Regions from separate parts of the Marinobacter adhaerens HP15 genome, predicted to be linked through region 1. Evidence: predicted binding sites of a transcription regulator. Region 1 holds the regulator's gene; each other region holds the start of a gene.

What was found. The regulator FliA, encoded in region 1, starts transcription of late flagellar genes. The targets are predictions, from matches to a motif close to CTAAAGTTTNNNNNNNNNNNGCCGNTAA.
Region 2: the regulator FliA is predicted to act here: its motif matches at 1,368-1,395, upstream of HP15_RS06075 (methyl-accepting chemotaxis protein).
Region 3: the regulator FliA is predicted to act here: its motif matches at 1,301-1,328, upstream of HP15_RS20290 (methyl-accepting chemotaxis protein).

The regions. Positions count from the first base shown of each region.
Region 1 is NC_017506.1:2,422,395-2,424,665, forward strand. It holds partial or broken gene HP15_RS11455 (protein phosphatase CheZ) at 1-47, opposite strand, end outside; gene cheY (chemotaxis response regulator CheY) at 59-442, opposite strand; gene HP15_RS11465 (RNA polymerase sigma factor FliA) at 605-1,348, opposite strand; gene HP15_RS11470 (MinD/ParA family protein) at 1,380-2,192, opposite strand; gene flhF (flagellar biosynthesis protein FlhF) at 2,261-2,271, opposite strand, start outside.
Region 2 is NC_017506.1:1,261,511-1,263,781, reverse strand. It holds gene HP15_RS06075 (methyl-accepting chemotaxis protein) at 1-1,333, opposite strand, end outside; gene HP15_RS06070 (SDR family oxidoreductase) at 1,491-2,271, opposite strand, start outside.
Region 3 is NC_017506.1:4,347,195-4,349,465, forward strand. It holds gene HP15_RS20290 (methyl-accepting chemotaxis protein) at 1-1,233, opposite strand, end outside; gene HP15_RS20295 (hypothetical protein) at 1,567-2,121, shown strand; gene HP15_RS20300 (hypothetical protein) at 2,118-2,271, opposite strand, start outside.

The sequences.
Region 1 (2,271 bases):
GGTTCAAGGCCCCGATGGTTCTTTTTGCTATCGCTCATGAGAGCCATCCGACCTCTGGTTACTGGATTCTTTCAAAGATTTTCTCAATCTTTTCCTTGAGCACGGCAGCGGTGAACGGCTTGACCACATAACCGTTTACGCCTGCCTGGGCAGCGGCAACGATCTGGTCGCGCTTGGCCTCAGCAGTTACCATCAATACCGGCAGGGTTTTCAGATTCTCGTCCGCCCGAACGGCCTTGAGCAGGTCGAAGCCTGACATACCCGGCATGTTCCAGTCGGTCACCAGAAAATCGTATTTGCCGCTTTTGAGCATTGGCAGTGCCGTGTTGCCGTCGTCAGCTTCATCGGTGTTGGTGAAGCCAAGATCACGCAGCAGGTTCTTGATGATCCGTCGCATTGTGGAGAAGTCGTCCACAATGAGGATTTTCATGTTTTTGTCCAATGGGACCTCCAGTTAGTAACACCCGGAATTCGTTTGACCTTTGCGTTCAAAGTCTAGCAGGCCGCTGTTTTAACCGCTTATTGTCGGACCTTTGCTTCGGTTGTAAAGCATCGGTTACCAAAAACTACAGACTACCTCGTTGGCGACACAGACTGAACGCGGTCAGTTGTCCGATTCCTGACGCCAATCCGAGAGCCGTCCCCGAAGGCGCAGGGCTGCCTGGCTGTGAATCTGGCTTACCCTGCTCTCACTGACGCCGAGCACCGCGCCAATCTCCTTGAGGTTCAGTTCTTCCTGGTAGTAAAGGCTCAACACCAGCTTTTCCCGCTCCGGCAGGTCTTCAATCGCCTCAGCGAGGCTCCGCCGGAAGGCATCGGAGGACAACCCCTCAAGGGGATTATCCTGCGTCTCTGTCTGTTCTATCGGCAGCTCTCCGGATTCATTGAGCTCGTCGAGGCTAAAAAGTCGACCGCTGTTGGAATCGGAAAGGTAGGAGTGGTATTCGGGCAGCCCCATACCCAGCTCTTCGGCCACTTCCTGGTCGTGGGCTTCGCGGCCAAGTCGATCTTCAACGGCCTTGATGGCCTGGGAAATGCGACGGGCGTTGCGATGAACAGAACGTGGCACCCAGTCACCCTTGCGGATTTCGTCCACCATGGCGCCGCGAATACGGATACCGGCGTAAGTCTCGAAGGTAGCACCTTTGGTAGAACTGTAACGCTGGGCGGCCTCGAGCAGACCGATCATGCCGGCCTGCATCAGGTCCTCAAGCTGGACGGACGCCGGCAGGCGAGCCATCAGGTGAAGGGCAATTTTCTTGACCAGCGGCGCGTGCTGCTCAATGAGCTGAGCCGGCTTCTGCGCACTTGACTGGTTATAGATTCCGAGGTTTTTCGCCAATGTCATGTATCCGGTTTTTTGTTTGACTGGATCCGATTCAGACTTCGACGAGCCGCTCCACAAAAAATTCCAGATGCCCGCGGGGAGAGGACGGCAACGGCCAGCTATCTACCTTGTCCGCCAGCGCCTTGATGGCCAGTGAAGCTTTCGCCCTGGGATAGGCGTCCAGCACCGCACGCTGCCGCTGAACCGCTTTCTTCACGGCCTCATCGTAGGGGACTATTCCTACGTATTGTAGTGCCACATCGAGGAAGCGCTCGGTGACCCGGGTCAGTTTTTCAAACAGATGCCGGCCTTCCTGCTCATTCCGGACCTGATTGGCAAGAATACGGAAGCGGTTGGTTCCATAATCACGGTTCATCAGCTTGATCAGGGCATAGGCATCGGTGATCGAGGTCGGCTCGTCGCAGACAACCAGCAGCAGCTCCTGCGACGCTCTCAGAAAACTGACCACTGACTCGGAAATACCGGCGGCGGTATCAACGATCAGGACATCGATCTGATCACCCAGTTCGCTGAACGCATTAATCAGCCCGGCATGTTCCATGGGGCTGAGCTGGGTCATTCGTTGGGTACCGGAAGAGGCGGGGACAATCTTGATGCCACCGGGACCATTCACCAGAACGTCCTTCAGATCACAGTCGCCCGCCAGAACATCCTGGAGGTTGCGATTGGCAGTGATGCCCAGCAAGACGTCGATATTGGCGAGCCCCAGATCGGCGTCGAGCAGCACCACTCTCCGGCCTTTCTGCGCCAGGGCAATTCCGAGGTTCACCGACACGTTACTCTTGCCGACACCACCCTTTCCGCCGGAAACTGCAATCACCTGTACCGGATGTGCTCTGCTCATACTGTTTTTGGTCTCTCGCCACGTTTCGCCGGCTTTGTCTCCGACGCCTGCTGTCAATCTGTCCGGTCTCAGGCGTGCT
Region 2 (2,271 bases), 1.2 Mb from region 1:
AATCAATGACCAGGTTACCTGCAGCTACCTGTTCCGCCAGTGCCTGCAATTCGGACGGGTCTTTACCGAGGGGTTTCATGATCCGCACTGCGGTCCAGACCGCCACGGCCGCCACGGCCAAGAGCACAATAGCAATGGCTATCGCCGCCAGCGTCCACATTTCACGCACCGGCGCCAGGGCCTCGTCTTCGCTGATCTCCGCCACCAGCGCCCAGTTCAGCCCGCCTACGGTAACTGGCCTGTGGGCGGAAAACACTGGCTCGCCACGGTAGGACGTAACCACGCCTTCACCGGAATTTCCGGCCAGGGCCTCATCCACCGATGTCGAACTAATGCGTCCATTCTCCGGGTCGGCAAAGGAAGCGACAACACTGCGGTTTTCCGGATCCAGGTAGGAGTCTGACCGCATCAGGTTATCCGGCCCCACCAGATAGGCATCCCCGGTTTCGCCCATGCCATCTCGTTCCATCATGATGTTGTTCAGGCTGTCGATGGGGAACTGGAAGGCCAGCACGGCCAGCCGCTCATCTTTTTCGGAATATATGGGGGTTGCCACAAATCCGGCGGGCGCACCGTAGGACGGTACATACCGAGTAAAATCAACAAAAGTCGGAGCAGTATCCTGTCCGTCAGACATCGCCTGACGATAAGCTGCCGCCAGGCCAGAATCCGCGTAAGGACCGTCTTTCAGGGAGGTAGCGAAATCCACCTCTTTGGCTACGGAATAGATAACGTGGCCTGTATCAGCGTCAATGAGATAAATATCGTAGTAGCCGAACGCCTCCTGAAACTCCTTGAACGAGGTGTGCCACTGTTTGTGAAGCGTGTTATAAAACTGCGCGATATGGACGTCAGCCGATACCAATTCGTCTTTCTGCCCCACAGGATTCGGGTTGTCCACGATGTAACCCATCTGCAGAGCCAGGCTGTTTTTGCTGAGGGATGCAACGAAGTCCGAGGCTGAACGTCCTTTAGCACCACCATTTTGCTGCAAGGGTGGCAAAAAATTCTGCTGGTAATAAGCCTCGACGTTTTCTCGTAAGGTCGACTGCTCCTCTTGTACCAGTTTTTCATAATTCTGGAATGCCAAACCAAACCCCTGGGCCGCCGTTCGGGTCCCGCGATTATTGGCCATGGCTTTCAGCTGCCGGGCAATAGTGCTGAGATAATCTTCAACACTATGCTGCTTATTGGTAGCCGCAATAGAGAGTTGTTGCAACGCCTGTTCCGTCAGGCTCTGTCGGGCAATTTCGGCGTTAAAAAATGAGATGGCAATGACGGGAAGCAGGCCAACCAGCAGCAAAGTCAGCAAAAGACGTTTCTTGAGAGTCATCAATAGCCCTTCTTTTATATTGTTCTTATGTTAACCATCGGCTATCGGCTGGTTTTCTTTAGCCCAGAACACTCTATAAAAGAGGCGAATCTCGTTTAACCCATTAATATGGGAGGGGAAATAACTCCCCCTCCCACTCGATTCGGGGGCAACTGCGTTACCAGTAGATGCCCCGCATGATGGCGGCGAAAGCCACCTGCTCGCTGGACACCTTCGGCTTCTCCCCGGAACGGCTACCAGCGGCGGCCGGTGAATCCGGGAACATCCGGTAACCGGTGTTCATGACGATCTCGGCCATCTTGGGCGCCAGGGCATGAAGCACCTGGGCAAAGATACCCAAACGGGTAGCGATTCGCTTCGGCCGGTAGACGATGGCATCAGCAACCATGGTCGCAGCCTCGTCCGGCGTTAGCGTGGGGACAGAATCGTAGATCTTGGTTGGCGCAATCATCGGCGTTTTCACCAGCGGCATGTTAATGGTGGTGAACGTGACATTGCGATCCGACCATTCCGAAGCGGCGCAGCGGCTGAAGGCATCCAGCGCGGATTTGGAAGCCACGTAAGCCGAGAACCTGGGAGCGTTGGTCAACACACCGATGGACGAGATGTTGACCACGTGACCGCGGCGATTCTCTAGCATCTTGGGCGCAAAGCCCATGATCAGACGAACGGAACCAAAGTAGTTCAGTTGCATGGTGCGCTCGAAATCGTGGAAGCGGTCGAACGACAGATCCAGTGAACGGCGAATCGAGCGCCCGGCGTTGTTGACCAGCACGTCGACCTGGCCATGGTTATCCAACACGGTCTTCACGAACTCGTCGCAGGCATCCATGTCGGAAAAATCGCAGGGATAGGCGTGTACGCTTGCGCCCCGGGACTCCAGCTCTGCGGCCACTTCCTTCAGGCGCTCGAGTTTGCGGGCACCGATCACGAGGATC
Region 3 (2,271 bases), 1.9 Mb from region 1:
GGTTGCTGTCATTTCATTCATGGCGGTTGCAACCTGCTCTGTCTCCTCGGTTTGTTGCGAGACAACGGTTGCGGAGTCCGATGCAATGCCCCTGAGACTCGACGAGGCCTCAAGCAGGCTTTCCGACGAGCCTTTGGTGTCTGAAATCGTGGTTTGCAACCGATCAAGCAAGCGATCAAAGCCCTGGGCCATGACATCCAGTTCGCTCTTGCCCGTTGCATTGAACCGCACAGTGAGGTCGCCCTCTCCACTGGCAATGTCGTTGATGGCATCAATCATTTTTTGAAGAGGTCGGGCCACAACCAATTGTGCGAGGGCACTCAGGCAACCGATCAGCACCAGTCCGCCGATCAGAATTGCAATGATCGTCTTGATAGTCTGATTGCGAACCATGGCCCCCACTTCGTCTTCTGAATAGCCGGTTACAATCTGGTACCCCCAGGGATCAAACGCAGTGCGTTCAAGGTTCCAACCGTCCGGCTCGGTTTCCAGCAGGTTTTGCAGTGGATCGGGCTCAATTGAGTTGGAGTGCATGCGGAGTCGACCCTTGTCGTCCACCAGGGCGAGAAACCCCCTGTCCAAGAGGCTGGATGAGGTGATGGCCGCTTCAAGTTCTTCAAGGTCCGCTGAATAGCCCACATACCAGATGCCGATAATCTGGTTTGAGGCGTTACGGATCGGGCTGTACGCGGTGAGGTAGGGGTTGCCGAGGATATCGACCTGCCCGAAGTAAGCTTCGCCCCGGCTGATGGCCTGCCCGGCGGCGCCCGCCATATTCAGCTTGGTACCGATGGCACGGGATCCATCATCTTTCTTGACGTTCGTGGAAACCCTCACGAAGTCCTGCCCGTCGCGAACGAAGAGTGTGGCTGTGCCGTCCATGACCTGGGTAATCCCGTCCACCAGATCAAAATTGTTGTTGATCATGGTGTCGCCCAGAAACAGTGCTGGCGCCGATTTGCCTGCGACGGGTTCCGTTCCCTGAACCCTGGCGGTTCCCATTTGCTGACCACGCTCAATCAGCAGATTCAGAGAATTCTTCACCCGTTTTGACATGAGCTCGTCGGTGATGGAGAGCATTCCGGTGATCTCCTCGACAAGATCACTCTGCCTTTCAGCGACGTCTGCCGTGATCGTTTTCTGCGTGTTCAAAGCGATCACAATGCTTGCGAGCAATGCGATGACCAGCAGAACAACGGCAATCGAGACGATGAACAGTTTTCTGATAGACATTCTGATTCCCCAGAATCTATAAGCCGGACGGAGTATTGGAGCACGCAAACCACTGCGATCTTTTTTTATATCGGCCGGGATCGGTGCTTCGTTAATCATTATTTCGTCATTCGTGAATGATTCCAGAAATTACGACGCGTATGTGCTGCCAAGAGAGCAGAAATGTCGCTCCGGAGGCACAGGCCTGGCTGCGGGTTTGTAAAACCTTCTTGCAATCACCATATTTCGGCGTCCACGAAATGATCAATCGATGGGGCTCGAGCTCATCGTTCAATGGCCATTCCTGGACGACGCGTGCAAGAAGTGAAAACCGGAAAAGACCGAGGCAAAGAATTGGATTGTGAAAAAAAGGGCGCTTTCCTGGCTCGAAGGAAAAAGCACTCGACCCTGACCGCCGGGGTTTATTACCCGAAACCCGAAGCCATTGCAGCCGACTACTGGGGTGTCTTCGTTGATAATACGCCCTACATATTACTGGTGCCTGACGAAGAACGCAGTGCCCGTGAAAAGGCCGAACGGCTGGCTGAATCCGCGAATTTCCGCACGTTGCTTGAAGCAACCCTGACAGCCTGTGAGCGTATTGAAGCGAAACCTGTTGATGGCAGCGCAGTGGATTGGGGCGCGCCCCTCACCGTGATAAGCGCCAGTCGCTCTGGCGACGTTGAGACGGGGACAAGAGAGATCGGCGAGGTCAGGGCAATCCTGATGCCCGGTTGTCATCAGGCCGTGGCAGACACCCTGTGTATCGACGATACGCTGGCGACTGTGATCGATTCGAAATTCCCGCAGGTTTCGAATTTTGACGATCTTCCAGAACTGTCGGAGCGAGACGTGAAAATGTCGCTGGGTAACCTGGAAGCCCGCAAGCATCCACGAGGTGGTCACTAGGGGCAGGTGCTCGCCGGGATTTCCGGAGTTTCCTGGAGGGGAATTGCGCAATCTTCCGGCAATGCGTCGGTCAGCTGCATCAACAGATCTGTTGTGTGGCTCATTTGCTCGCTGAGTTGACTGTAATCAGTGCTATGCTGATTCTCTGAC